DNA from 4 places in the Enterococcus sp. LJL90 genome. Region 4 is predicted to be linked to each of the others. Evidence: predicted binding sites of a transcription regulator. Region 4 holds the regulator's gene; each other region holds the start of a gene.
What was found. Region 4 encodes LexA, which represses DNA repair genes until DNA is damaged. Its sites were predicted from a motif close to CNAACANNTGTTNG; they were not measured.

Region 1 (7,433 bases), on a different contig from region 4:
GATGGATCACTGGCCGACTTATTATCCTGAAGATTTATCCGGCTTTGAAATTGCCCAAGAGATGATGGTTCACTAAGCAACATTAATTTACAGAAAAAAATAGGTGAAGTAGGATGGAAAAACAAAATTTATCAACAGCTTATCGCAATTTAAAGAGCCCGAATATTAGAACTCGAAAACGGGCGTTGAAAATGCTGAAGGCTCTTAAAAAGAAAAATAAATAAAGTTGAGCTCTCTTTTCGTGTTAGGAAACTTAACGCGAAAATAGAGCTTTTTTCATTTTTTCTGATAATTTTCAAAAATAATCTAGTTTTATCCGAAATTTGATGTTACTATATCTAACATAATCAATTGAAGGTTGATTAATTTACTTAAAAGGGAGTTGGAATTATGGAAGCAGCAAATATTGCATTTATTATTATCTGTTCGGCGATGGTTTTCTTGATGACGCCGGCACTAGCATTTTTTTACGGGGGCTTAGAACGACGCAAAAATATTTTAAATACCATGATGATGGTTATCTGCGTTATGGGCTTAGCTTCAGTAATTTGGATTGGTATTGGCTACACATTATCCTTTAGTGGAGACGGTCTATTTATCGGGAACTTAGACAATCTTTTCTTAAACGGTGTTTCGATGAGTGAAGGCGAAGGGATTCCAGATGGATTATTTGCTGGATTCCAAATGATGTTCGCTCTAATCACCACAGCAATTATTACCGGTTCAGTTGTTGGTCGGATGCGTTTCTCAGCAATTTTCTTATTTATTGCCGCTTGGTTGGTTATCGTGTATTCACCATTGGCCCACATGGTTTGGGGCGGTGGCTTCTTAGATGCAATCGGCTCAATCGATTTCGCCGGTGGGAATGTTGTTCACATCAGCTCAGGAATTTCTGGTTTGGTATTAGCTTTAGTTGTTGGTCAGCGCCGTGGCTTCAAGCAAACGGAGTACCGTCCCCATAACATTCCTTTCATCGTGTTAGGAACAGGGCTTTTATGGTTCGGTTGGTTCGGATTCAATGCCGGTTCGGCTTTAGCAGCAGATGGTTTGGCAGTCCATGCGTTATTAACAACGAATACTTCTGCAGCCGCAGCGATGCTTTCTTGGATGCTGATTGAAAAATTAACAATTGGTAAGCCAACAGTTGTCGGCGCTTGTACTGGGGCGGTTGTCGGTCTGGTTGCTATTACACCAGGTGCCGGTTTTGTCAGCCTTTGGTCTTCATTGATTATCGGTGCTTTAGTTAGTCCTTTCTGTTATTACTTTATTTCAGTTATCAAGCATAAACTTGGCTATGATGATGCATTAGATGCTTTTGGTTGCCATGGTATTGGCGGAATTTTCGGCGGAATCATGACAGGTATCTTTGCCGATCCAGCATTAGGCCACACAGGCTTAATCTATGGTGAAGCCAACTTATTTATCGCTCAAGTCGCTTCAATTGTCTTCACAGCAATTTTTGCCGGTTTAGCAACATTTATCATCATCCGAATTATCAAATTGTTTATGCCGATTCGTGTTTCTGCTCAAGAAGAAGCGCTGGGCTTAGATCACAGCGAACATGACGAATCAGCTTACCCAACGTTTATGGGCTTAGATTCTTAATAATGGAGGAAGTTATCAATGAAAAAAATAGATGCGGTTATTCAACAGGAAAAACTAGAAGAAGTAAAAGCGGCTATTGATCAAGGAACAGAAACCTCCGGGATGACAGTTGCTCAGGTTTTAGGCTTTGGCCGGCAGAAGGGCTTTAAAGAGTATGTTAGAGGTCAGGAAGTCATCACAACCTTACTACCAAAGGTGGCAATCAGCTTTGTCGTACAAGATGAAGACGTCGACCGAGTAATCGACATGATTTTAAGTATTTGCGGTACAGAGGGTGTTGGTGATGGCAAAATTTTTATTACCAATGTTGAAGAAGCGATTCGCATTCGCACGGGGGAAAGAGGACGTGCGGCAATTTAAATAATTGTCTACCTTATAAATTTTTCAAAATAGCATTTCCAGAAAAAGCATCTGCGAAGCCGCAGGTGCTTTTTCTGCTATAAAGGAGTATTCTAAAGTTTTCGACAATTTTGCATCTTTTGAGTGTACGTCGTGGCTTCCCCACTTGAAAGGGAACTAACGTTTGGTTTATAATGTGGAGGAGGTGATTGACGTGGTGGAGCTACAGTTTCCTTTGAAAAATGATACTTCGCGAAAGATTATTCATATTGATATGGATGCTTTTTTTGCGGCCGTTGAAGAGCGGGACCATCCTGAATTAGTCGGAAAGCCGCTAGTCATCGCCAGACATCCCAGTGATACCGGCGGTCGAGGAGTGGTGACGACTGCTAACTATGAAGCCCGAAAGTATGGTATTCATTCTGCCATGAGTGCTCAGAAGGCTTTTGAGTTGTGTCCGCAGGCGATTTTTAAACCGGGGGATCATCAAAAATACTCAGAGATTTCGCGCCAGATTCGTCAAATTTTTTATCGTTATACGGATATTGTCGAGGCAGTTTCCATTGACGAGGCTTATCTGGATGTCACTGAAAACAAGCTACAGAGTAAATCAGCTATCAAGATTGCTAGTCTGATTCAACGGGATATTTGGCAGGAAGTCCATTTGACGGCGTCGGCTGGTATTAGTTACAATAAATTTTTAGCAAAATTAGCCTCTGACTATCGAAAACCAAGGGGGATGACGGTTGTCATGCCTGATGAGGCCATTACCTTTTTAAAGGAATTGCCTATTGAAAAGTTTCACGGTATAGGTAAAAAAACCGTGCCTAAAATGCAGGAGTTGGGTATCTTTACTGGCGCTGATTTATATGAAAAAAGCGAGATGGAATTGATTCGCCGCTTTGGCAAGATGGGGTATTCCCTCTATCGTAAAGTCAGAGGTGTGCATGATTCCCCAGTCAATACCTTACGTAATCGCAAATCAGTCGGCAAGGAACACACCTATGGAAAACTACTGACAACTGAATCAGAGGTTCTTACTCAGCTAAGGCAACTTTCAGAAAAAGTTGCTGGTGCTTTGAAAAAAGAGCAAAAACATGGCAAAACAGTGGTGCTGAAAGTCCGTTATGCTGATTTTACGACCATTACTAAAAGAACGACTTTGCGGGAGTACCTGCATGAAAAAGAAGCGATTTTTGCTGAGGCCAGTTTGATATGGGAGGAGGTCCAAGGCCTTGAAAAAGGGATTCGTTTGCTAGGTGTTACAATTACTAATCTAGATCCCATGACTTATGAAAATATCACGCTGCCATTATGGCCAGAGACCCATAAAAAATAAAAAATGCGTCCACAACAAAACAGAATTTTAAACTACCTGAAATACAGCCAAAAAGTAAGAACATGATTTGCTGTCAATCAGCTTTAAATCTTTTTAACTGTTACGGCAGACTTTGGTTGAAGAACAATGGGTATTGTTAATTATATTCTGTGGAGAAGTTGTGGATGTATTTTTTTTAATTTGATTAATGGAGAGATTAAGTTGTACAAATCTACAAAACGATATATTTTATTCAATATATATAATAATAATTAATTATATTGACAAAAAAAGAGGGAAATAGTATATTTTCCTTAAGAGGAGTTCTTTCTTTTGTAGAGAAACTAACTTATCTTGTCCTTTGCTGTTTTTCATTTTAACGTGGATGTTGCCAGTTTTTTAGATTGTTGTTGGCAATTCTGATTTCTTAGAATAGAGAGAACAAAGAATGCGAGTATGATATGCAGAATGATCACTAGTGACACTGGAGCTTTTTTGCATCAAGGAATCAGGTAAGTTAGTTTTATTCTCCAAGTTTAATTACAGGAATATAGCCCAACTGATTCAAAAAATCAACCAGTCGTCTCAATCCATTAACTACTGCCACTTTGAGACCCACTCGTCACACTAGTTTCTCACCAAAAGGAGGAAAAAATGCAAAAGAAAATGTTGAGTTGTTTGTTTTCGGTCATTCTATTAATCGGGTTTGCTGCTCCAACTGGCCTTCAAGCCGCTGACACTGGTGAAATAACACCTGGGCGCTTGTCATTACTTGAAAATGAAGAGGTGACGACGCCGAGAGATCCAGATGATCCCACAAAAGAATTAGAAGATCCTGATGATGAACACGTTATCACGGATAATAAAGGTCCTCTGTCCCTTGACGTTATTCCTAAAGAATTTGACTTTGGACAACAGAGAATGAGTTTGGAGCAAGTTGTCTATCAAGGGGTAAATCAAAAGGCAGATGATCCAGAGAATGCAACAAAGAAACAGTATATTCAAGTGACCGATAATCGTGGTCAAGTTTCTGGTTGGAAAGTTACTGTTAAACAAGCCGATTATTTGGCGACTGCTGAGGGACATAAGCTGACTGGCTCATTTTTGACCATTCCAGAACGGACAGCCTTGAATAGTCTCAAAGAAAATTTGAATGGGACCGATTTTTTTATTGATGAAGTCGAAATTACAACAGCAGAAGAAGATTTTTTCTTGCCGGTTGGGACTGATAATGGGAAAGCCGTCTCAATTGCCAATTGGTTAGCTAAAGATGTAAAACTGACTGTGCCAAATGGTGTATCAGTTGTGGGAGCATACAGCAATGAGATTATTTGGACCTTGACGGCAACTGTGACAGCTTAATTTTTACTGGTACAGATTAATAATAACAAGAGAAGGGGAATATTATGAAGAAACAAATTATTTTAACAGGATTAATTGTAAGCGCTTTTTGTCTTGTGACTGCTGTTCCGGCCTTGGCTACTGATGATCCAGTTAATGTTGGTGAAACTCAAGGGATCATTGACTTTAAGGAGAATAACAAAGTAACCACACCTAAAGACCCTGAAAATCCAGCTCTCGAACTAGTTAATCCCGAACTGGAAGATATTTTAAAAAATAATTATGTGACAGGAGAAAAAGGGCCTCTATCTCTAGATTTAGTTCCTTCATTATTTGATTTTGGCGATCAGATAGTTGAAATGAACGAGGTTATCTATCCCAATATCCCAAGTGAGGCTACAAGAAAATTGCACTATTTACAAGTGTCTGATAACCGGACTAAAAGTGATGGCTGGGTGGTTAAAGTAACCCGCAGTGAGTTTGTTAACGGTACAGATCAATTAACTGGCTCCACAATAGTTTTGCCAAAAGGAGAAGCCAGAAATAGTTTGAACATTGATCCGACAGCCGTTGATAGTAATTTTAGTACGGCTCAAGTGAACTTGACGGCTGGGGCGGGCCAAGAAACGAGTATTTTTTCCATTGCTGCTGATAAAGCCGCTGGAAAAGGTGTTTCAACATCTGAGTGGGATGCGGCAAGCGTTAGTTTGAAGATTCCAGCTAAAACGGCAAAAGAAGGCAACTTCACATCAGTAATCAACTGGATATTGACTGCAGAAATCACATCCTGATGTTGGATAATTGGAGGTCATCATGAAAAAAATTAAATCTTACCTTTTATTTTTCGGTCTGTGGAGTTTATTTTTTCTGCCTATCGAAGTGCGAGCAAGTGGCGAAGATAATCAGCAAAATAGTGCTAATTATTCAGTTCAAAAGATGCAACCTGAGGGAGCACTAGTTTCAAATAACAGTTCATTTTTTGATTTACTAGTCCAACCGGGGGAAAAACGAAGGATTCAAGCGACTATTTTTAGTAGTGATGATCAGCCAATTACGGTAAATTCCGAGATATTTACAACCTATACAAATGAAAACGGGCAGATTAGCTACACTTCTGCCGCTGAAACCTATGATAAAAGTTTACGCTTCAAAATCAGCGACTTTGCTGCAGTAGCTGCTTCTGATATTCAGGCCGAGGTTGCTCCTGGGGAGAGCCAGACTGTTTCAGTAGATATTCAAGTGCCGGAGGATATTCAAGACGGGGCTTATGTAGGCTCTTGGTATTTCGAAAGAGCAGATCAGGTTGTCGAAGGAGAAAATAGCCAGGAAGGCATCTCAATTTCTAACAAATACAGCTATGCATTGGGAATTAAATTGACGGTCAATCAAGAGATTGCCGAACCTAATTTAAACTTGTTGGATATCACAACTGGCATGAACAACTACCGTAAAGTAGTGCACGCAAATCTTCAAAATGATTTGCCAACTGTGGTTTCTCAGCTGAAAGTAGCCGCTGAAATTATGCCCAAAGATGAATATCAAGTGCTTTACAAAAATTCACTAGAAAACATAACGATGGCACCAAACTCCAACTATAGTTTTCCCATATTCTTTGAAAATCAACCGATGGAAGCGGGCCAATATACGATGGAATTGACGGCCACTACAAATGACCCTAAATGGTCAGAGAAAACTTGGCGTTGGCGGGAGAATTTTACTATTACTGAAAATGAGGTGCAGGCGTTGGCGGCAGAAGCCATCAACGATCCACCTATGAAAGAAAGTAAATTTAATTGGCCCCCCTATCTAATCATCGGTGGTTTGCTAGCATTGATGCTGATTATTTGGCTGAAATATCACTACGAACGGTCAAAGAGAATTAAACTAGAGGAAAAGAAAAAGAGCAAAAGGAAAAAAAACATTAGCAGAAAGGTAAGTCACCCATAGAGTTTTTAAAGCGTTCTGTGAAATTAAGCGAGGATATCGGAGAGAGTAAGAAGGTGGCATAAATGAAAAAAATTTTTTGGCTTATTTTACTGGCAACAATTGCGGCTAGCTTATTTACTCTGCCTAAAATTCAGCAGGCGAATGACTTTGACCCGTGGGTTTTTGCTAAAGAGTATCCAGCAGATTTGACAGGTGAAACTGGTGTGACTGGTGAAGTGGAGGTAGTGGAGGATGGCATTTTTCTGACTTCCTTGATGGAAGCACAATACGGTACACCCCAAAGTACCGGGCTTGGCGGAGCTTGGTCAACAAATAATGACTTCACTCACTTAAGCAATACGAAAATTACCATTCGTGAGCCGATACTGTGGATGCAAAAAAGTGAACTGAAAGGCCAATATACCCCTGCTTCTCCCAATGAGCCTCTTAAAGGCGGAAAATTCCAAGTTTCGCATTTTTTACCGATTTATGCGAGTAATAATATGAATGGTGGCTGGGAAAAAACTAAAGATGATTTTAGAGCTGGCAATTATGGTCTGTATTTACGGTTGGAATTTCCTCCAGGAGTAGATGCTCAGGCGATGGCCAAATGTATTGACTGGTCCAGTATGGGAGCTAGTACGAAGTTCAACATTAGGGCAATGGGAATTCCGACTTTTTCTGATATTTACTTTCCAATTACTGTTGTACCTCGCTACACAAAATACAGCAAAGAAGATCCTTCAGCGATTTATTTGCTAATAAGAGGAGTAGATTATCGAAATTTTACTGATGAACAAAAAGAAGAGATGACAACCTCTGCTGAGGAAATGGAAAGATTGGTAAATGTTACAGGGTTGGGCTTTTTAGCGGGTGAAGGAACTGTCCACTATGCTTTTGATAT
Region 2 (7,433 bases), 520 kb from region 4:
GGTTCCACTCAAAAAGGGATGACCGGCACCTTGATTATGCGGGCGGCAGAGGAGGGAAAACTAGCATTAAGCGACAAGCTGTCAAAATATTACCCGCAAATTGCCGGTAGCGATCAAGTGACGCTGAAAATGATGTTGGATATGGCTTCTGGCTTGCAGCTGACGAATTCGCCTAAAAATTTGGCGAAGGATAGTGATGCCTTGCCATTTTTCACGGCCAATGCTGCCATCAAAAATACTGTCGGAAAATTTGACTACCAGCCTATTAATTTTAATTTACTCGCCGGTATTTTAGAAAAAGTGTATCAGCAAAATTATTACACCATTTTTGATAATTATTATGGTACAAAAGCGGGCATTACGAATTATAGTTTTTACCAAAATATTGCCAATAACCCGAATGTGGCTGTCCCATATTCAAACAATGACGGCACAACGCCTTATGGCACTGTTGCCACTGAGAGTGCAAATGACTACATTAAAGAGCTTGGTACCGGCAATGTCTTTATGAGTACCGGCCAATTGTACCGCTATTATTCATTATTGCTGTCGGGACAACTAATTTCTGCAGCTGACGTTAAAACCCTGCAAACACCAGAGGAAGCCAGCGGCGCGCCTTACGCCAGCGGCCTCTACAATGAAAAAACTTATTACGCCAGTCATGGCCAAGAACTGACCTATGAAACCTATGTCGCTTTGTCACCAGACGGTCAAACGGCTGTGATTATCGCCAGCAATCAAGACCAAGACAAAACTAAAATTGACCGGACTTTGCTGACGGATTTATACAAAGAGCTGACTGGAGTCACTTTAGATTTTTAAAAAAATAAAAACAGCGGACTTGTTGAGAAATACCCCTCAGCAAGTCCGCTGTTTTGATATATTAAGGATTGTAGAAAACGGTGGTTGGATCAATGTAGCCAGACCAAAGCGCTGTCGAAACCCCCAAGTGCAAATGCACACCAGTTGAGCGGCCAGTTGTTCCCATGCCGCCAATTGTTTGTCCGGCAGAAACGGTATCGCCGACTTTAACCGCAAAACTATTTAAATGCATGTAATAAGAATAGAGACCATCTGCATGTAAAATAATGACGACATTGCCGGCAGAACTATTATTTTCAGCCACGACGACTTGACCTTCACGGGTAGCCATCACCGGCATATTTAAATAGCCGGAAAAATCAATACCATTGTGAAACTCACTGCTGCCGCCGCCAAAAGGATTCGAACGACTGCCAAAAGGCGAGGTAATATTCAGCGAGGTGAGAGGTGCCACCCAGCCATCTGGATTATTAATAAAGAAGCCGGAATTTTGCGCTGCGGTATAGCGCATTGTTTCTTCAGCAGAAAGCTGAGCTGCTGTGCCCGTAAAGACTTCCACTAATGACATGCGTTCTGCAGCCAGCTGGTCAAAATTTTGCTGCAATTCTAATAATTGCTGATTCAAGGTGTCCATTTCCGCAACTTCTGTCGAGCCCGCTGAACCCAATTCTTCATTTTTACTGGTTAAATTCGTCAGTGTAATCGTATTGGAAACAGTTTGAAGAAAAGAGGCTGTTGTACTTTTTTCACTGGTCTTTTTGTCAATCGCTGTTTGCAACTCAGTCATCTGTTCGTTTAAGCTGGCTAATCTTTCTTCGACAGCTGTTTTTTCCTCAGTCAACGTATCAATTTGTTCTTTGAGAGCGGTAATCTCGGTTTGAACTGTGACTAAACGTTCTTCAGCCTCAGATTGTTGAGCTTCTAATTGGGCATTGCTGCCTTCTTCAATTGGGCGGCCAAATAAATCATCGGTCGCAAAAACAGTTGCCGGTGCTGCCAATAGTCCTAGCAGCAAGCTGCCCAAAATTAATTTTTTCAAAATTTTTGCGCCCCCTTTAAAGTTTCTGTTACTTCTATTATATAAAAAAAATTCTGTTTTTTAAATACGATTTCAGCAAAGTTTAAAATTATATCAAAAAACAGCCTTCTCTGATCAGCGAGGGGCTAAAAAGAGAAGACTGCTGAGGTTATACTCCTAAAAATGAAGAAGGATTAACATAGCCAGACCAAAATCCGGTGGAAATTCCGAAGTGTAAGTGAACGCCAGTGGAAGCACCAGTCGTGCCCATGCCGCCAATCACTTGTCCGGCACTGACTTGTGAGCCAGTGGAAGTGGCAAAGCTGCTTAAGTGCATGTAGTAAGAATAGTAGCCATCGCTGTGTTTAAGAATGACAACATTGCCGCCGCCGCTTTCGTAAGAGGCAAAGACCACCTCACCGGCTTTAGCAGCCATCACCGGCATACCTGAATAGCCGGTAAAATCAATACCATTGTGCATGCTAGAACCGCCGCCGCCAAATGGATCACTCCGCATACCAAACGGACTGGTTACATTTAATGAAGAAAGAGGAGCTGACCAGCCGCTGCTGTTAGTAGCAGGCGGAGTCGTGTTGCTTGTTGAGCCACCTGAATTCGTTTCAACAGTTGTTTGGCCATTGCTGCTTAAATTAGAAACAGTCGGTTCTTCTTCATTGGCTTTTGCTTCGGCTGCAAGAGCGGCTGCTGTGGCTTCTTCTTGTAGGCGTTTTTCTTCAAGGGCTGCCAATTCAGCTTGGCGACGAGCTTCTGCTTCCGCTTTTTCAGTTTCTAAAGCGGCTTTTTGATCTTCTTCAGTTGCCAGTTGAGCACTCAAAGCAGTAATTTCAACTTCTTGATTAAGACGAGCTTCTAATAACTCATCTTGTTTATCCTGCAGTTCACTTGTTTTTTCTGTAATTAATACTAAATGTTCTTCTGCTTCAACTTGCAAAGCAGACAATTGTTCTTTGTCAGTTTTCTGTGCTTGAATAATCTCGTTGTTGGCACTAACTAAGGTTGTTAAAGCCATTGTTTTAGTCACCGCATCACTTAAAGATTCAGCACTTAATACAATATCAATGTAAGAAGTCGCATTTTGATTGGTTTGTGTGTCACGGGCTTGCTTTTCAATTTGCTCTGTCCGTTGAGCAATTGTTATTTCCAATTCGCTAATTTGACTATTGATTTCTGTTAACCGTTCCTCAGCTGTTGTTTTTTCTGCTAAAACAGCCGTCACTTCATTTTCAATCGCAGTAACATCTGCCTGAATCGCCGCCAATTGCGCTTGGGCTGAGGCTCCTTGATTTTCTAAAGCAGCAATTTTTTCTTCTTGAGCTGCAATCCGGTCGTCAATTTCAGCTGCATTAACAGCAATCGGCGCCAAAAGGAGACTAGCTGCCAAGGTAATCGTTGATAATTTTGTCCATTTATTCATATAAGAGTTTCCCCGCATGTCTTTTTTTAATATCCTCAATCAGTTTATAAATCAAATGTGAAGATTTTGTGAATTTATGACGTTTGTAGTATTTTTTCATGAAAGTAATATGGCTGTAATATTACCTGATATTCTGCAATTTAATTGAGCTTTTTGAGAATAATTCTAAAGTAGCTGAGCAACCGGCTTGACCACCAAAAAAAAGCGTGCTATTCTAAATGGAAATACGGATAATTTTGTGTCGCCGGACACTTAACAGATGTGTTCTTCACGCCTAGGCCAAGATGGTGTGAAGGAGACATCTTTTCTTTTTAGGCAAATTTAATTTCAGGAGTGTTTTATATGTTTACTTTATTATCCATGACGTTAGTCACTAGTGCTGCCGATAGTCTAAATCCGATTGCGATTGCCCAACAATTGGTTTTTCAATCCGTCAGCCGTAAAAAAAATGATATTATCGGCTTTATTTTAGGAATCGGGCTGACCAACTTTGCTGCCGGCGTTTTAGTTTACTACGGTCTCGCCGCTTTAGTTCAGCGATATTTGACGGGCATCCTTACTGCTTATCCGCAAATCATTCCAATAGGAGAAATAATTATCGGTCTTGTCCTAGTGGGCTATTTGGTTCATCGTTGGGTCCGTCGCAAAGCAGTTGTGACAAATGAAGAAACGGAAATCAAAAAACCAACCAAGACTTTGGATTTTAAAACCTTGTTTGGCTTAGGCATCATTTCCTGCGGCCTAGAGTTGACCAGTGCCTTACCTTACTTTGCCTTCTTAGCCATTCTTTTACAATATGAATTGCCTTTTATCGGAGTCGTGGCAATTTTAGCGATTTATAATGTGATTTATTCTATGCCGCTAATTGTTATTTTTGCTTGTTCCTTATACTTCAGTGACCATTTAGATCGCTTCTATAAAAAATTTACGGTCCTGATGGGCTTCGTCATCAGCAAAGTTATTCCTTTTGCTTTGGCGCTACTAAGCTTTGGCTTGCTTGTTCATGGTATTTTTAGTATGATGCAAATCTAAGAATATTTTTTTCAAATGGAGGCTAAGCAAATGGCTTGGGTAGATGCAAAAGAAAAAAAAGCTGCTTATGATTTATTACTATTACAACAGGCAGGATTGCTAGAGGGCGAAACCAATTATTTAGCGAGTTTAGCTAACTCTTCAGCAATTTTGAATCAAACTTTACCAGACACTGTTTTCGCCGGTTATTACCTATATAATGGTGAGGAATTAATTTTAGGCCCTTTCCAAGGTCACGTTTCCTGCACACGAATTACTATGGGCAAAGGAGTCTGCGGAGAAGCGGCAGCAACCAAAACAACTTTGATTGTTCCAGATGTCCGCTTGCATAAAAATTATATTGCTTGTGACTCAGCAGCCATGTCCGAAATTGTTGTGCCCATGGTCAAAGACGGTCACTTGTTAGGTGTACTCGATATTGATAGCAGCATAACAGACAGCTACGATGAAATCGATCGCGAATTTTTAGAAAAATATGTTGCACTACTAGTTGAAAAAATGCAGATTACTGAGCTAGTGGGGTAATATATTTATTAATTAAACTGCGACAACTACAAATGAAGCTTCATTTGTAGTTGTCGCAGTTTTTTATTGCATAAAATAATTGAATAATTAACTAAAGGAATAAAAAGAATGTAAGTAGGGCAACTTCACTGATTTATTAAAAAAATTATACAGTAGCACAGCGCAAAGGTAATTTTTTATTTCCTTGACACCTTCACAAATAGCGGAGTAAAATAAAAGCGAACATACGTTTGTTTTTTACTTGAGGTGAAGTAGGATGAATTTTCGATATGAATTGGAACCAACAGGTGATTATGCTTTTATTGATATGAAATCTTTTTATGCTAGTTGCGAAATAGTTGCTAGAGGCCGCCATCCATTAAAGGATTTATTGATTGTGATGAGCCATGCGGATAATACCTCAGGATTAGTTTTGGCCAGTAGCCCCAAGGCCAAAGAGCTACTAGGGATTACAAATGTGACGCGGATTTTCGAATTGCCAACGGTTGAGGAAAATCCTGCAATGGAGCGTTTGATTATCGCACCGCCGCGGATGCGTTATTATATTGCGGAGAATTTAAAAATTCAAAATGTTGTTCGCCAATATGCCGCAGATGAGGACATCATGTGGTATTCCATTGATGAGGGAATTGTTGATCTTTCCCGCAGCCTGAACTATTTTGTTCCCGGCAATCAGTCACGAGGGGAAAAACTCGACCATGTCAGTCAAAAAATTCAAGAGGATATCATTCGTGCGACCGGAATTTTTTCAACTATTGGCATGTCCAACAGTAATCCGCTATTGGCTAAATTGGCATTGGATAATGAGGCCAAGAAGCAGCCGCAGATGCGGGCTTTGTGGAATTATCAAAATGTTGCCGAAAAGGTTTGGAAGATTGGCGACATGAGTGATTTTTGGGGCATTGGTAGTCGGATGAAGCGCAATTTGATGGAGCTGGGCATTACTAGTATAAAAGAACTAGCCCACGCCAGTCCGTATAAACTAAAAGAAAAATTTGGCATTATGGGCCTGCAGCTCTACCATCATGCTAATGGAATTGACCGCAGCAAATTACAAAATGTCTATCAGCCGAAGTCGAAAAATCTCGGCAATAGTCAAGTGTTGCCCCGGGATTATTTTGGGGAAGAGATGCCGTTATTGGTGCGGGAAATGGCTGAACAGGTGGCGATTCGTTTGCGCCGCCATCACGCTAAGGCGGGCGTTGTTTCGTTATACGTTGGCTACTCTAAAGCGGAGACAGATAAAGGCTTTAGCCGCCAAGTTAAAATCACGCCCACTGACAATACCGATGAATTAACCAAGCATTTGTTGTATCTGTTTCATAAATTTTACAATGGCGACTTGGTGCGGCATTTAGGAGTAACTTATTCTGATTTACACTATGATAGTGGTAGTCAGTTGAACTTATTTGAGGATCCGGAAGAGCAGATTAAAGATGAAAAAATCGATTTGGTGATGGATCGGATTAGAGAAAAATACGGCTTTGTTTCGATTGTGCGAGCCAGCTCAACCTTGGAGCATGGCCGCAGCTTGCCCCGCAGCCACTTGGTAGGGGGACACGATGGCGGTGGTGGTGCTGGTGGTTTAGATGGATTGTAAGAAGGCCAGCAAAATTTTCTGCTGCGTCAGTTATTTTGAATGGTTTTTAAATCAAAGCGGCTAAATCGTAGATGGCAACATTCAGTTTACATAATGAAACTAATTACGATTCTATTAAAACTTATTGAATAAGATTGATGATGATTTTGAAGATATTTGCGATTATTTTTTATTGCCAATGGATTGCTAATTTTCTATTTTGGAGGTGGTTAGAATGGGAGAAGCGTTTATGAGTTATCATCAAGATCCTTGGATTAGAGAGTATCAAGATCGAGGCATGGCAAAATGGTTGGGCTTTTATTTAAGTGAGCATACAGCTGAAATGGGCAAGGAAAAGCAAACGCGAGAGACAACCTGGCAGCATCAGCAGCAAATGACTGACTTGGAGATTTCTGACGTTTTAGAAAGCGCCTTTTTTAATCATCAGACAGTCACACTGCAATTAAGCACTTTAGATGAACAAGGCCAAGCATTCCCTGATTTAACTGGAACAATTGCAGGGATGGATGAAACCACAATTTTTTTAAGCTCCTTAGAGGGGGAGGTTCAGTTCATCCAACATGACGCAATTTATCATGCTAGCTTAATCAGCAATTTAAAGTGGAGTGATGTTTCATGACTTTGAATGTGGAGGATGCTCAGTTTGAGTACCATACAAAAAATTCCGAGCGATTAATCAAGGATTTTCTGAATTTTGTTGTTACCGATATTCCTTTTTTCGCCCTGCAGGAGGAATTGCTGTATTTGATGAATCATCGAGGGATTACGCAATTTCGCATTCCAGCCTATATGACAGTTGATAGTCAGGAACATATTTTTTATTTTAAAATCAAAGAGGTTGAGGAAAATCAAAAATTGCGGACTTATCAGTATCTAGGAATGGATATCAAAAGAAGGCCTCAGCCTTTGGCATAAGAGATAGCAGTTTATTTTTTTGAAGTGTTGATTTTTTAGCGGCTCAAGTTGTGTTTATTATAGACAGATTTTGTCAAATAAACGCA
Region 3 (7,433 bases), on a different contig from region 4:
TAGGCAAAAAAAGTGTTGCTGAAAGTCTCTTTTAAAGAGCTTCTAGCAACACTTGTTTTTAAACCAAATTACCTATTTCATTTTGACGCTTTATGCCGCTCACCATTCGGGGAGAGCATGCTGATTTTTTTGATATGGGGAATCGGAATCATCCGAATCTGCTGCTGATCGCCAGCAACTTTTAACATCACATGTTCTTTTCCGACAGTTTTGCTGGCCACCCACCCAGAGACCGTTTCAAAAATGTCAGAGTTATCCTCTTGCAAGCGCAGCACCACGGTACTTTTTTGTGAAGCCGCCAATTGTAATTGGCGCACAATGTTTTCCTGGGCTACTTCTTGTTCAGCTTGACTGACTGACTCATCTAAAAAAGCGCTCAGCTTACTTTTAGACAAGAGCATGGCTAATTTCTTTTTCGGTTTTTCTTTATTGGCCATCAAAACAACCTCCTTAAACAAAGGCAACACTCTTATATTTTACCAAAAAAAATGCATATTTTCAATATTCACTATTTATTTTTGGGTTAAAGCCCCATTAAAACGCTTTTTATAATTGTTTTTGGATTTTTTCCAACCACTTTTCACTGGCTTCTTCAATTAACTGGTAAGTCAGTTGGAAATTTCCAGTATAATAAGGATCGGCAATCGCTTGTCTTTCCTTTCCGGGAACAACACTCAGCATCGCAAAGATTTTATCTTGAAACTTTGGCTGACTCAACTCAGCCAAATCCGCCAAATTCATGTCATCCATGCCGATGATAAAATCAGCCTCAGCAAAGTCAGCGGCTGTGATTTTACGAGAGACAATCCCTAAATAATCAATCCCGTGTTTTTGCAATTCCTTTTGCGTGCCAGAATGCGGCCTGTTACCGGCCTCCCAGCTGCTAGTAGCTGCTGAATCAATTTCAATTTTATCTTCTAAGCCCGCTTCTACCACCTTTTGTCGAAAAACAGCCTCGGCCATCGGTGAACGGCAGATATTGCCGAGACAGACAAAAATTACTTTCATATAGACCCCCACTTTTCATCAGATTGTTCTTTGGCATACAGTCGATAGGAGAAAAATTCAGTATCCTTAGCCAAACGAAACAGCTGCACAGAAATTTCTAACGGCGTTTCCTGAAAGCCTTCTAAAATCCAGCTAGTCAAAATACCGGAACAGCCATAGGAGAAAAACCGGGCATAAAACTGCTTGTCTTCAGCAGACAGCTCATGTTCGACATCCATGTTTTCAAAAAGTTTAATAAAGAGCTGATGAATCACGGTGATAAATTCCTGCACCAAAATCTCAGCATTATCTTTGACAGTATGCTGATAAAAATTTTGATTGCTGTTCATCGCTGTCAGCATCTTTAACGCTTGTTCTTCCCAATTATCAATATTCACCTCAGTGGCATCTAAAAAATGCAGCGAGTCCTCTTGATAGACCCAGCGCAGCAGCTGATTCTTATCAGAGAAATGGTAATAAAAGGTTTGCCGGTTAATCCCGGCAGCCTCAGTTAATTTTTGGACACTAATTTTTTTAAAGGGTTCTGCTTGGGCTAATTTTAATAATGCCTTGGCCAAGTCTTGTTTCGTCGCAGTCGCCATAAAGCCTCCTAAGTTTTAAGAATTGGCCTGCAAGCCAAAATGCAGATAAGCAAAATCCGTTACGACTCGACCTCGAGGCGTGCGGCGTAAAAAACCTTTTTGAATCAAGAAGGGCTCATACATATCTTCAACGGTTTCCATTTCCTCGCCGATATTCACCGCCAACGTGCTTAGCCCCACCGGACCACCGCCATATAATTCTATCATGGTTTTTAATAATTTCTGGTCAACATAATCCAAGCCCGCTTGATCCACCTGTAAAAGGGTTAGTGCTTGATCAGCAATATTCCGATGAATAACACCGTCACCTTGCACCTGAGCAAAGTCCCGCACTCGTTTTAGTAAACGGTTGGCAATCCGCGGGGTGCCACGGGAGCGGCGGGCAATTTCATAGGCGCCCTCTTCGACAATTTCTGTTTGAAAAATATCAGCCGAACGCAGGACAATTTCTTTTAGGTCTGCATCTTCATAATATTCCATATGACAAATAATTCCGAAGCGATCCCGCAAAGGTGCTGACAACATGCCAGCCCGTGTGGTCGCACCGATTAAAGTAAACGGTGGCAGCGGAAAATGCACGGGATGAGCCGTCGTACCTTGCCCCACCATAATATCCACGTAAAAATCCTCCATCGCAGAATAAAGCATTTCTTCTGCAACTCGAGGCAGACGATGAATTTCATCGATAAATAAAACATCCCCCGGCTGCAATTCATTTAAAATTGCAATTAAATCTCCAGGGCGTTCAATTGCCGGCCCGCTGGTGGTGCGAATATTCACAGCCATTTCATTGGCAATCACCATGGCCATCGTAGTTTTCCCTAATCCCGGCGGACCATATAGCAACACATGATCTAAGGCCTCTTCGCGATTTTTCGCCGCTTCAATGTAAATCGTCAATTCCTGCTTCACTTTATCTTGGCCGATATACTGGGCTAAAAATTGCGGCCGCAGGGATTTTTCAATGATTTCTTCATTATCATTTGTACTTGGCGAAACAATTCGTTCATCCATCTATGCCGCTCCCTTCCATTTATTTTTTCATAAGTAATTTCAAAGCTTCTCGTAGATAATGGTCAGTGGTTTGTCCGGCAGTCTCTGGCAATAATTTCGCTATTCGTTTAACCTCTTTTTCGCTATAGCCCAATGCCGCCAAAGCCTCTAACGCCTCCGCTAAAGCAGAATCGGCTGCATGAACGGCTGTCGGGACTTTTTCAACCGGAAAATCAGCAACTAACTCTCCAAGCTTGCCCTTCAAATCTAAAATCATTTGCTGAGCAGTCTTCTTACCAACGCCAGGAAACTTCGTCAGATAAGTCACGTCGTCAGCTTCAATCGCTTGAATCAAGCCACTGTGATTATCATTGGCTAAAATAGCCAGCGCACTTTTCGGACCAATACCAGAGACGCTAATCAATTTTAAAAACAGCTGCTTTTCTTCCAGATTTTCAAAGCCATATAATAACTGAGCATCCTCTCTAATCACCTGGTGCAGATAAATCTTCACCTGATTATCCAGCTGACTACTATAACGATAAGGATTACCCATCGCAATCTGATAACCGATTCCTTGATTTTCCACAACTAAATACAGCGGGCTGATATACGTCACCACACCATTTAAATATTCGTACATATTTTTCCCTTCCTGCTGCTAACTAAATTTTCATTTGCTAGTACATACGTTCGCTTTTTATTGTAGCATAAAACGCAGTGAGTTTGGAGTGGGTTATCAAGTCAGGAAAATTACCTATTTTTGCAAAAAAACTGCCAGAGAATGTGTCTCTGACAGTTTAACACCTTATCCAACTAAATCTAAATACTCACCGTAGCCTTCTGCCGCCATTTTGTCAGCAGGAATAAATTTCAAGGCTGCGGAATTGATGCAATAGCGCAAACCGCCTTGATCAACTGGACCATCATTAAAGACGTGACCCAAATGGGAGTCGCCTTCTTGGCTGCGGACTTCTACACGATGCATACCATGGGTGAAGTCAGCCTTTTCTTTGACGCCTTTTTTGACAATCGGCTTGCTGAAGGCTGGCCAGCCGCAACCAGCATCGTATTTATCGGTTGAACTAAATAGGGGTTCACCGCTGACGATGTCGACGTAGATGCCTTTTTCGTAAAAGTCATCATATTGACCAGTGAATGGTCGTTCCGTTGCGTTTTCTTGGGTGACCGCATAAGAAATATCTGATAGTTCTTCTTTAAGTTTCGCTTGGTCTAATTCTTCTTTTTTCATTTTAATCATCTCTTTCTGGAAGCCTTAGATGGGCTTATCATAATGCCAATCAGAAAAAATTGCGAACCATATGCTCAGCCCTTGCGGCGTCTGGCAAATTCGACAAAACGAAACTTATCTAAACGGTGAATCGACTCGGTATATTCAAAACAGCGAGTGTCCTCTAAGAAAACTAAACTGCGGACAATCACCACATGGGTATCCTCACCTAAATCCATCAGCTCCTGCATTTCTTCATTGGCAGGCTCAACGGTGATTTCTTTTTGGGCATAAGCAATGTCCAAATTCAATTCATTTTCAAAATATTCATAAATTGAATCCTGCGCCCGTTCCTTCGGCAATTGTGGGATTGCTTCTTTTAAAAGAAAATCCCGGTCTAAAATAACTGCTTCTCCGCCGATTTTTCTTTGGCGAATTAATTTCCACGCCTCAGCTCCCTTGGGCCAGCCAGTCACATCTGCCAATTTTTGGCGAACTAATACCTCGCCTAACTCCACGACAATCGTTTCATTGGGGATGTGTTGGCTTTCCTGCAGCTCTTTAAAGCTGGTCAGACCGGAAATCGGAAAATCAAAGCGATTCATATCTAAGACAATCGAACCCTTGCCCTGCTTTTTTTGAATATAACCGGCGTTGGTTAACAGGGTCAGCGCCTTACGAATCGTTTCACGGGAGACGCCATAGATTTTAATCAGCTGATTTTCACTAGGGAGCAGGCTTTGTGGGGGATAATCGCCGGCTAAAATCTTTTTTTCCAAGTCTAAAAATATTTCATTGAACTTATTCATCCCCGCAGCTCCTTTCCCTATTTTTTCAGCAAGTCTGGAATTGATAATTCATCTAAACGGTGCACAGTAATATCTGCACCCGCCAAAGGTTCACTAGCCAATACACCGACAGCAAACATGCCGGCTTTTTTAATTCCTTCAATACCAGCCGGAGCATCTTCAAAGCCAATCGCTTCTTCAGGCTGAATATTTAAAATTTCAGCCGCCCGGATAAAGATTTCTGGATCTGGTTTGCCTTTTTTCAAAGTGTTTGGGTCCACGATGCCCACAAAATCAGCGGCAACGCCTAATTTTTCTAAAATAAATGGCGCATTTTTAGAAGCCGAAGCAATCGCACTCGGCACCTTTAATTTTTGAGCCTCCGCTAAAAATTCAGCCACTCCCGGCAGCAAATCTTTTTCGGTTAAGCCTTGTAATAATTCAACGTACTCGGTATTTTTTTCTGCTGCTAGTTCGGCTTTTTCCGCTTCTGTAAACTCATTTTCTTTGCCGCCATGAGCCAAAATCCGATTTAAAGAATCCATGCGGCTGATACCCTTCAATTGTTCATTGAACTCTAAGTCAATGGAAATACCAATTTTATCCGCCAAATTTTTCCAAGCGATGTAATGGTACTTGGCCGTATCAGTAATCACGCCGTCTAAATCAAATACAAAACCTTTTTTCACGAGTATTCCTCCAATATTAATTAGTCATTGCTAGACAATCAAGGGTTGTCGCTTGATTGCCGGTTAAGAAAATTTGTTTCCCGTTGAACTCAATTTCAACGTCCTGGTCAGCTAAAATTGTCGTGGTCTCTTTGCGGATGGCGATACTGAAATGAATCCCCCGCCGTTTAACTTTGAATTGTAGTTCTTGCCAACCCTTTGGTAATTTTGGTTGCAGGATTAATTTATCTTGGCGAATATCCAGTCCCGCAAAGGTGGTTAACGTGATATACAAAGTCGCCGCCATTACACCGGCGTGAATTCCTTCAGCCGTGGTGCCCCCTTGAATATCCCGATAATCCGAATACAAAGCCTCCTGGTATAGCTGCCAAGCTAAATCTTGATTATCAATTATTTCCGCCAGTTGCGCATGGACTACCCGCGACAAGGTCGAGCCGTGGGAGGTGCGGGCTAAATAATAATCCAGATTTTTTTCTAAGTAATCCTCTGGTAAATTATACCCTAAATCCGCTAAGATTTGATCAATTCGTTCCTTACTAAAATTATAAAAGGTCATCAAAGTGTCCGCCTGTTTGGCTACTTGATAATCATCAGCTGATTCCCCTTCAGCCCGCAAAATTCGGTCCATTCGATAAATATTGCCGTATTTCTCCCGGTAATAATCCCAATCGACTTCCTTTAGCTCAAAATAATTCGCAAATTGAGCGATAATCCCGGCTTCGTTAATTTCTAAATTCAAGCCGTGACAAATTTCTTCCATTTGCTTACTGTCTGCAGCTGAAAAATCAGTTTTCTGGCGAATCTCCGCCACTGCTACAGCTGGCATTTCTGCAAAAAGTTTTGCGATTTCTTCAAAAAGCCAGACCACCGTCATGTTGGTGTAAGCATTATTGTTTAGACCACCAGTTTCTTGATTTGGATAAGCCTCATGAAATTCATCTGGCCCCATCACGCCATTAATATTATAGCGGCCATCATAATCTTTTTCGGCAATCTTCAGCCAGAATTTCGCAATTTCCAGCAGCATCTCAAGACCCATTTCTGTCATAAATTCTTGGTCCAGCGTATTTTGATAATACAACCAAAAATTATAGGCCACGGCTAGAGAAACATGCCGCTGCAAGCGACTGTGATCTTCATCCCAATCACCGCTGACTGGATTTAAATGAATTTCCTGTGATTGCTCATCACCGGTTAAACCAGACTGCCACGGGAACATCGCTCCTTGATAGCCGGCCTGTTCCGCCAATTTTTTAGCTTCTGGTAAACGGTCATACCGGTATTGCAGCAATTGTTTTGCAGCATTTGGAAAATGCATAATATAAAACGGCAAAATAAATAATTCATCCCAAAAAATATGGCCGCGATAAGCTTCACCGTGTAAGCCACGAGCAGTCACCGAGGCGTCAATTTCCTTGGCAGAGAGCGGCGAAGCAGAAGCCAGTAGATGGAAGGTGTGCAGCCGCAATAGTTTTTGCGACATATAGTCGCTCGCCACTTTGATATCGGCTTGCTCCCATAATTTTTCCCAAGCTTTTTTTGAAGCTTGGAAGACCTCAGAAAAGTTAGGGAATTCTGTTGGCTGCTGAATTTTTTTTGCGGTCGAAATTTCGACAAAAACTGTTTTCTCAACAGTCACGGTTTCCCCTTGAGCTGCTGTGAATTTGGCAGTCTGCTGGATTTTCTTTTCTGAAATAGCCGTCTCCCATGTTGTCTCAGGATAACTTTGCAATTTACTTTCTTGGTTAATTGCAATATTAGAATCACTAGTGTGAGCAATAATTTTTGCGTTAGTCCCTATCCCGCTAATCTCGTCAATTTCTAAGTGCTGTTGATTCAAACTGCGGTAACGGGCCACATTGTAATTAAAAATAGCGCCATTGCCTTCAGCAAAAATCGTAATTTCGCCAGAAAAATTAAGCGGTGTGACTTGATAGCGCAGGCTATAGAGATTACGCTGCGCCATGCTGACAATTTTTTCAGTGGTGACTAAAGCTTGCTGACCCTTTTGATTTTCATAAATCATGCGGCTGGTGAATAGACCGCTGTTTAATGCCAGCGTGCGCTCCATTTCCAAAATTTGTCCCTGACTAAAATTAAAAACTTCTCCATCAATTGCAAAGGACAAGCCCTGCATGCTTTG
Region 4 (7,433 bases):
GCCAGGCGTTAAACGGCCATCCACTTCCGCTTGTTCCACCATGCTTAGAGCAATCCGGTCCTTCACACTGCTGCCGGGATTAAAAAATTCCAGCTTAACGAAAACTTCCGCTGCATCTTGAGGGACGACTCTATTTAATTTTACAATCGGTGTCTTGCCAATTAACTCAGTAATCGATGAATAAATTTTTGACATATACGTTACTTCCTTTCAGCTAACCTGTTTGTACCAACAATCATAGCGAAGAATTGCTTTTTTTTAAAGCAATTCAACTCAAAAAAACCGTTTGCCTAGTTTTGGCAAACGGTAAAAGTTTTTTTATAGTTCGTTGAAGCGAGCAACAACATTTTCAACAGTGAAACCAAATTCGGCTAAGACTTTATCACCAGGTGCAGATGCGCCGAAGTGATTGATTGTAACAGAAGCCTTCGCATAACGATCCCAACCAAATGGAGAAGCAGCTTCAATTGCTAAACGATTAGTGACAGCTTTTGGTAAGACGCTTTCTTTGTAGGCGGCATCTTGAGCTTCAAATAAATCAAAGCTTGGCAAGCTGACAACTGAAACATCTTTACCAGCTTTAGCTAATTCAGCTTGGGCCTCGATAGCTAAGTTTACTTCAGAACCAGTCGCAATTAAAATGCCTTCCGGTATTGCGCCTTTTTGAGCAGAAATTACATAGCCGCCCTTTTGAACATTTTCATCAGCGTGTTCTTTTGTGCCTTCAATAACTGGCAAGTTTTGACGACTTAAAACTAAGACAGTTGGTTTGTCAGTTGTCTTCATAGCAATTTTCCATGCGGCAACTGTTTCATTGCCATCGGCTGGCCGAATCACTTGGACGTTTGGCATGGAACGAACACTTGCCAATTGTTCAACAGGCTCATGGGTCGGGCCATCTTCACCAACTGCCACAGAATCATGGGTTAACACATAAACTACTGGTGTTTTTTGAATAGCTGACAATCTCAGCGCTGGACGCAGGTAATCAACGAAAACAAAGAATGTTCCGCCGTAAACTTTGGTACCACCGTGGACTTGAATTCCGTTCATAGCTGCTGCCATCGCAAATTCCCGCACACCAAACCAAATGTTGCGGCCTTCGTATTGGCCAGGTTGAAATTCTTTTTCAGCTGCGACCATCGTGTTGTTAGAAGCAGATAAATCAGCAGAACCACCCCAGAAACTTGGCACTTCTTTTGAAATTGCTTGGATAATTTCTTTGCTGGAAACGCGGCTGGCTTGACTTGTGCCAACTTCGTAGCTTGGTAATGCAGCTTCCCATTTTTCAGGATATTGACCGGCAAAGGCTGCTTCAAATTGCGCTGCCAAATCTGGGTAAGCATGTTTGTAATTTTTAAACATTTCATCCCATTCAGCTTCCGCTTTAGCTCCCCGGTCGCCAATCGCTTCTTGGTAACGAGCAGTTACTTCATCAGGAACTGTGAATGCGGGTGCATCCCAACCGTAAACTGTTTTAGCCATGTCAATGCCTTCTTGACCTAAAGGCGCACCGTGAACAGCAGAGGTGCCTTCTTTTGGTGAACCAAAACCAATAATTGTTTTAACTTCGATTAAAGTAGGCTTATCTGTTTCAGCCTTTGCTTCTTCAATCGCTTTGTTGATGGCATCTAAATCATTGCCATTTTGCACACGAATATATTGCCAACCATAAGCTTCATAACGACCTTTAACACTTTCAGTAAAGGCTTTGCTGGTTGGACCATCAAGAGAAATATCATTTGAATCATACAAGACAACTAATTTACCAAGTTTTAAATGACCTGCTAAAGAACTTGCTTCTTGAGACACGCCCTCCATCAAGTCGCCATCGCCACACAATGCAAATGTGTAATGATCCATCACGTTAAAGCTTTCCCGGTTGTAAGTAGCTCCAAGATGAGCTTCCGCCATTGCCATCCCAACAGACATTGCAATTCCTTGCCCTAAAGGACCCGTTGTAACTTCAACACCATCTGTATGATGAATTTCTGGATGTCCTGGGGTTAAGCTGTTCCATTGACGGAAATTTTTCAAATCATCAATCGAAACTTTATAGCCAGCAAGGTGCAATAAGCTGTACAACATTGCAGAGCCATGACCGGCAGACAAGACAAAACGATCGCGATCTACCCAGTTCGTTGAAGTTGCTGGATTAATTTTTAAATGTTTGGTCCACAATGTATAAGCCATTGGGGCAGCTCCCATTGGTAACCCTGGATGTCCTGAATTAGCTTTTTGGATTGCGTCAATACTCAAAGTACGAATTGCATTTACACCTAGTTGGTCGATTGTATCAAACAAAAGAATCCCTCCGTTTTTTGGTTTTGGTTTATTTTACTTTTATTCTGTTTTTATTGTAACCGATTCTATTTTATCAAGCAAACTTTTTTTAGTTTTTTTTACTGAAATTAATCAGCGATTATGGAGACCCTTTTCTTTTTGAATCTGTTTCAATTTTTCCGGAGTGACATCAGTTCCCTCAGGATCGACAACTTTCATTCCTTCTATATGATGTTTCATGCCAGAACGAAAAGCTTTTAGGTACTCTTCCCGCAAAAATTTTTGTTCTTTTGATTCAGCTTCATTCAGCCCTTCAGCCTTTTTCTTGCGAGCCAATTCGTTAATTCGATTAATTTTTTCTTCTGAAAGCATATTACCAGCTCCTCTCTTTGTTTATCATAGTAAAAACTCTAAAGATTTACAACTGAAAGCCAAGCAATTCTTTTGCTAATGACAAAATAGCGAACAAACGTTTGATTTAGCTAAAAAGCTATGGTAAACTTTGGTTATTATAGAAAGAAGGTGCGACAATGGCTAAGCGAACAGAGAGTCGCCAGTTAGAAGTCCTGCAATATATTCATGATCGTGTCACAGCTAAAGGATACCCGCCAACGGTCCGGGAAATTGGCGAGGCGGTTAACCTCTCCTCGACATCAACTGTCCATGGTCATTTATCACGACTAGAAAAAAAAGGTTTATTGCAGCGGGATCCAACTAAACCACGGGCGATTGAATTAACTCAGCGAGGTCTGGAAAAATTAGGCATTCGCAGTGAGACCATTCCAATGCTGGGGATTGTAACTGCCGGCGAGCCGATTTTAGCAGTCGAAGAAGCGACTGATTTCTTCCCGATTCCACCGAACTTATCAAATGAAGAAGGTTCGTTGTTTATGTTGACGATTCGCGGTGAGTCGATGATTAATGCTGGCATTTTTGACGGCGATTTCGTAATTGTCCGCAAGCAAAGCACCGCACAAAACGGCGACATTGTCATTGCGATGACCGATGAAGACGAAGCGACCTGTAAAAGATTTTTTAAAGAAACCGATCATATTCGACTACAACCAGAAAATGATAAATTGGCTCCAATCATTTTAGCTGATGTTTCCATCTTAGGAAAAGTTGTCAGCCTGTATCGCGATCATATCTATTAGAAGGCAAAATAAAGTCATTTAAAAATGGCTTTATTTTTTTCTTTACAAATCGAACAAAAGTTCGTATAATACATATACAAACATTTGTTCGTATATTAAAAATGAGGTGAATAACATGATTGCAATTCGTCGCTTTGGGTTAGTCTTGTTGATTTTAGTTGTTGGGATGTTCGTCGGTAATCTTGGTATGGAAAATGCCATTTTAATAGTAGCTCCGTTGTTTATTATCTGGTTTATTTTGTGGGATGAAAAAAAATATCGTGTACAAAAACGTAAACAAGCAAAAAAAGATGAGTATTATCCCCATTATTATCAGTAAGGATTCTCTAAAATATTTTTGAAAAAGTCTGCAGTTGCAGACTTTTTTGCTTTTCAAAGCCTGTTATTTCTCTCCCCTTCAAAAAATACTTTCTAAAAGAAATTCTCATGATTTAGCTAGAAAAAAATTAGAAAAGACTAATCAAAGCTAACACATTTTAAGCTTGGTCTTTTGTTATTTTGTGATATAATTAACTAGCATAATATTTTTTTTATTCTATTTTATTTTTGGGGGTATCATTATGAAAAAAGTGCTATTAACTAGCATTACTTTATTTTCTGTGCTGACATTAGCAGCTTGTCAGGCAGACGAAGACACGTTGGAATATTCAACTAGTGCTTCTTCAACCGTAGAATCAACAACCGCATCAAGCGAGGAAGCAACTGAAGCTTCTAGCGATGCCACTTCTGGTGCTAGCGAAAGCGAAGCTGGAACTATTTGGATTTCTGATGGTTCAGAAATTGGTGAAACACAAGAAATTCCAGCAGCTGGTACAATTTACATGCGTCAATTGTATACTGCACCCCACGGAGATCGAGCCTTTGCCATTACAAACGTAACGATGGATGGCGACACGATTATCTCCGCCCGCATGGATGAGTTCCAATATATTGAAGACGATGGCTCTGGTACTTGGACTGGCGTGCCTAACTCAGATGCAACTTTTGGTGAATCTTATCCAGAAGGAACTATTTTAGCTGGTAAAGAAGAAAACAACGAAGCCTATTCGGAAATGATGGCTGAGTCTGGTGCTACTTTAACTTGGAAAGACAACATGGAAGCAATCACCGATTTCGTAGCTGGTAAAACAGCAGCAGAAATTCAAACATCAATTGATGAATTAACTGGCGGCAGCGAAGTAGCTGATGTTGTAACGGGCGCAACCTTTGCCGATACAGCGGGTTACTTACAAGCAATTGTCGACACAGCAACTAAAGGCATGGTTTCAACAGGAATTGAAACTAGCAATACTGATTTAAGTGAAGCAATGGTTCTGGCTGCACCTCACGGAGATCGTTCATTTGCAGTGGTAACTGTTGCGATGGATGGCGATGTTGTTGCCAATACCTTTGTTGATGAATTCCAATATTCAGATCCTGCTTCTTACGGCGGCGTGCCAAACTCTGACGCTACTTTTGGCGAAGGTGTTGCAGATGGTCAAGTTTTAGCTTCTAAATTTGCAAACAACGAAGCCTACTCTGAAATGATGGCTTCAAGCGGCGGCGCAACCCAAACATGGATGGAAAATGTTGAAGCAATTGATGAATTTGCTAAAGGCAAAACAATTGATGAACTAAAAGCAGCAGTTACTGAATTAGAAGGTTTAAGTGAAGACGACAGCCCAGCGGATGTTGTCACTGGTGCTACCTTCTCTGATTCTGCTGGTTACTTATCAGCAATTATCGAAGCAGCTGAAGCAGCAATGAATAATTAATCTTTAAGCACACAAACTAGAAACCAAACCATTGAGGAATTTTTTTCGATTGGTTTGGTTTTTTATTTTTCACGAAAAAAATAAAAAAACAGGAACCGAACTCACTTTATTTTAGTGAATTCAGTTCCTGTTTTAAATTTTAAACTGATTTAATTACTGGTCTCAGCAGTCGAATTAGTCGTGCTAGTACCAGTCGCTTCTTCCTGGTAAGATTCAATTTTGAATAAATCAACGGTGGAAACGTCATTGTTTTGACTGTACAAGCTGGTTGACGCATCCCCCAACTCCGCTTCAATGTCGCTTAATTGCTGAGTTTGGTTCAGATAATTATAATCAGAAGAATCAACTTCAGTTAGGCCGCTATCCGTGTAGAAGCGTAGTAAATCACCATTATTAATCTCATCAGAAGTCGTCAATTGTAGATTGACTTCTTCTTTCCACGTTTCGATTTGTGCAAGGAGCTCTTCAGAAGGCTCTTCAATGGCTAAGCCGGTTGCATTATCGTAAATTGTTTCGTTAACATAAGTATAATCCGGTGTAATAAAGTTCCCATTTCTAAAGGCGACTAATTGTTGATTGTCTGCAGAGAACAAATCTTGTCCTAATTGTAGATAGCTGGAAGTATCCACACCTAATAAATGCAGCAGTGTTGGTAAGGCATCTACTTCACCACCATATGTGTCATTTACATAACCATCCGTTGCACCAGGAACATGAATCATATAAGGTACCCGTTGCATTTGTGTGTTGTCAAAATCATCCCATGTGGCACTGTCTTGACCGAGTAACGGCGCAAGATCGGTATTACGGGAGTTTGAGATACCATAGTGGTCGCCATATAAAACAATAATCGAATTGTCATACAAGCCTGACTCTTTTAAATAATTGAAAAATTCTTCAATCGCTGAATCAAGATAATTAGCTGTTGCAAAGTAACCGTTGATTGTATCATCAGAAGTAGTCGCTAACGGGAAGCCAACGTCATCACCAGTTAAATTATTATATGGATAGTGATTAGAAACGGTGATGAACTTCGTATAAAACGGTTGTTGCAAATGCTCCAAATATTGAATTGACTGACTTAAAAATGGTTTATCCATCAAGCCATATTGGAAGGAATTTTCATCCGTCACATCATAATAAGAAGAATCAAAGAAATAATCATAACCAAATTGCTTATAGGTTTCGTTACGATTCCAAAAGCTTCCAGAATTTCCATGGAACACGGCTGAGGTATAACCTTGCGTCTGATCCAAAATTGCCGGAGCTGCTTGAAAAGTATTTTCACTCCCCAATTTAGTAAAGAGCGAGCCTTCGCTTAAGCCAAACAGTGAATTTTCCATCAGTGTTTCCGCATCACTTGTCCGCCCGGCGCTAACTTGATTAAAGAAATTACTAAAGCTATAGGTGCTATTACTGTGATATAAACTATTTAAGAAAGGTGTCACCTCATGTGCGACGCCATCTTCATCCACCAAGCTGTAATCAATCAGAAATTGTTGGAAGCTTTCTAAGTGAATCACAATCACATTTTTACCTTCGGCGGTGCCAAACATTTCTGTGTCAGGTGCGGCATAATGTTCACTGACATATTCTTCAACTGAATCCAAGTCAGTTGCGCTAGCTTCGGCCCGCACTTGGTTGGTATTATAAGTCTCTACTCCGTCGTAAACAACAAAAGCATTCAGTCCTAAAAACTTCACAATATATTCTCTTGAAAAAGTTCTAGTCAGTAAGCCTGGACGGAAAATTTCTGCCGTAAATAAATTGACACTCAACAGGATGGCCGACAAAGCCAAAGTAGCAACTGCTTTGCGTTTTGGCAAACGTACTTCACTGAAGTCTATTTTTTTGCGGATAAACAAGATAATCAAAATAACATAATCGGCTAAATAAATCAGGTCATAAGGGCGAAATAGCTGTAAAGCACTCTCCCCTAGCCCGCTGGCAACTTTACCAAAGCCTAGAACCGTATTAATTGTTATAAAGTCCGTATACTCTCTAAAGTACAATACATTAAAGACAATCAACGCATTCATCAAGGTATAAACTACCATGCTGGTAATTGCAAAGGCCGACTTGCGTTTAATAAAGAGGGTTAATCCTAGTAATAAAACAATCGATCCAAGGGGATTTACTAACAGGATTAAATATTGATACACTTCATCATAACTGAGTTTAAAGTCCACGAGATATGCAAAAATTGATTTAAGCCACAGCAATCCAGCCAATAAGATAATGT

Region 1: a site for LexA is predicted at 2,118-2,131, ahead of dinB (DNA polymerase IV). Genes of this name have one in related genera too.
Region 2: a site for LexA is predicted at 5,052-5,065, ahead of AC1Z3S_RS07685 (Y-family DNA polymerase). Genes of this name have one in related genera too.
Region 3: a site for LexA is predicted at 3,265-3,278, ahead of ruvA (Holliday junction branch migration protein RuvA). Genes of this name have one in related genera too.

Annotation. Positions count from the first base shown of each region.
Region 1 is NZ_JBXPBQ010000004.1:16,943-24,375, forward strand. It holds gene AC1Z3S_RS10240 (zinc ABC transporter substrate-binding protein AdcA) at 1-76, shown strand, start outside; gene AC1Z3S_RS10245 (putative metal homeostasis protein) at 114-224, shown strand; gene AC1Z3S_RS10250 (ammonium transporter) at 391-1,605, shown strand; gene AC1Z3S_RS10255 (P-II family nitrogen regulator) at 1,624-1,965, shown strand; gene dinB (DNA polymerase IV) at 2,159-3,283, shown strand; gene AC1Z3S_RS10265 (WxL domain-containing protein) at 3,917-4,624, shown strand; gene AC1Z3S_RS10270 (WxL domain-containing protein) at 4,669-5,394, shown strand; gene AC1Z3S_RS10275 (WxLIP family cell surface protein) at 5,417-6,550, shown strand; gene AC1Z3S_RS10280 (hypothetical protein) at 6,613-7,433, shown strand, end outside.
Region 2 is NZ_JBXPBQ010000002.1:581,894-589,326, reverse strand. It holds gene AC1Z3S_RS07710 (serine hydrolase domain-containing protein) at 1-822, shown strand, start outside; gene AC1Z3S_RS07705 (peptidoglycan DD-metalloendopeptidase family protein) at 884-1,861, opposite strand; gene AC1Z3S_RS07700 (murein hydrolase activator EnvC family protein) at 2,010-3,275, opposite strand; gene AC1Z3S_RS07695 (GAP family protein) at 3,618-4,307, shown strand; gene AC1Z3S_RS07690 (GAF domain-containing protein) at 4,338-4,832, shown strand; gene AC1Z3S_RS07685 (Y-family DNA polymerase) at 5,089-6,432, shown strand; gene AC1Z3S_RS07680 (hypothetical protein) at 6,647-7,051, shown strand; gene AC1Z3S_RS07675 (DUF5960 family protein) at 7,048-7,347, shown strand.
Region 3 is NZ_JBXPBQ010000001.1:512,660-520,092, reverse strand. It holds gene AC1Z3S_RS02310 (hypothetical protein) at 78-437, opposite strand; gene AC1Z3S_RS02305 (low molecular weight protein-tyrosine-phosphatase) at 547-1,008, opposite strand; gene AC1Z3S_RS02300 (TetR/AcrR family transcriptional regulator) at 1,005-1,589, opposite strand; gene ruvB (Holliday junction branch migration DNA helicase RuvB) at 1,605-2,603, opposite strand; gene ruvA (Holliday junction branch migration protein RuvA) at 2,623-3,225, opposite strand; gene msrB (peptide-methionine (R)-S-oxide reductase MsrB) at 3,391-3,834, opposite strand; gene treR (trehalose operon repressor) at 3,909-4,622, opposite strand; gene pgmB (beta-phosphoglucomutase) at 4,640-5,290, opposite strand; gene AC1Z3S_RS02270 (glycoside hydrolase family 65 protein) at 5,307-7,433, opposite strand, start outside.
Region 4 is NZ_JBXPBQ010000002.1:58,620-66,052, reverse strand. It holds gene cysK (cysteine synthase A) at 1-195, opposite strand, end outside; gene tkt (transketolase) at 319-2,304, opposite strand; gene AC1Z3S_RS05175 (DUF896 family protein) at 2,416-2,655, opposite strand; gene lexA (transcriptional repressor LexA) at 2,814-3,437, shown strand; gene AC1Z3S_RS05165 (hypothetical protein) at 3,553-3,756, shown strand; gene AC1Z3S_RS05160 (peptidoglycan-binding protein) at 3,998-5,191, shown strand; gene AC1Z3S_RS05155 (LTA synthase family protein) at 5,341-7,433, opposite strand, start outside.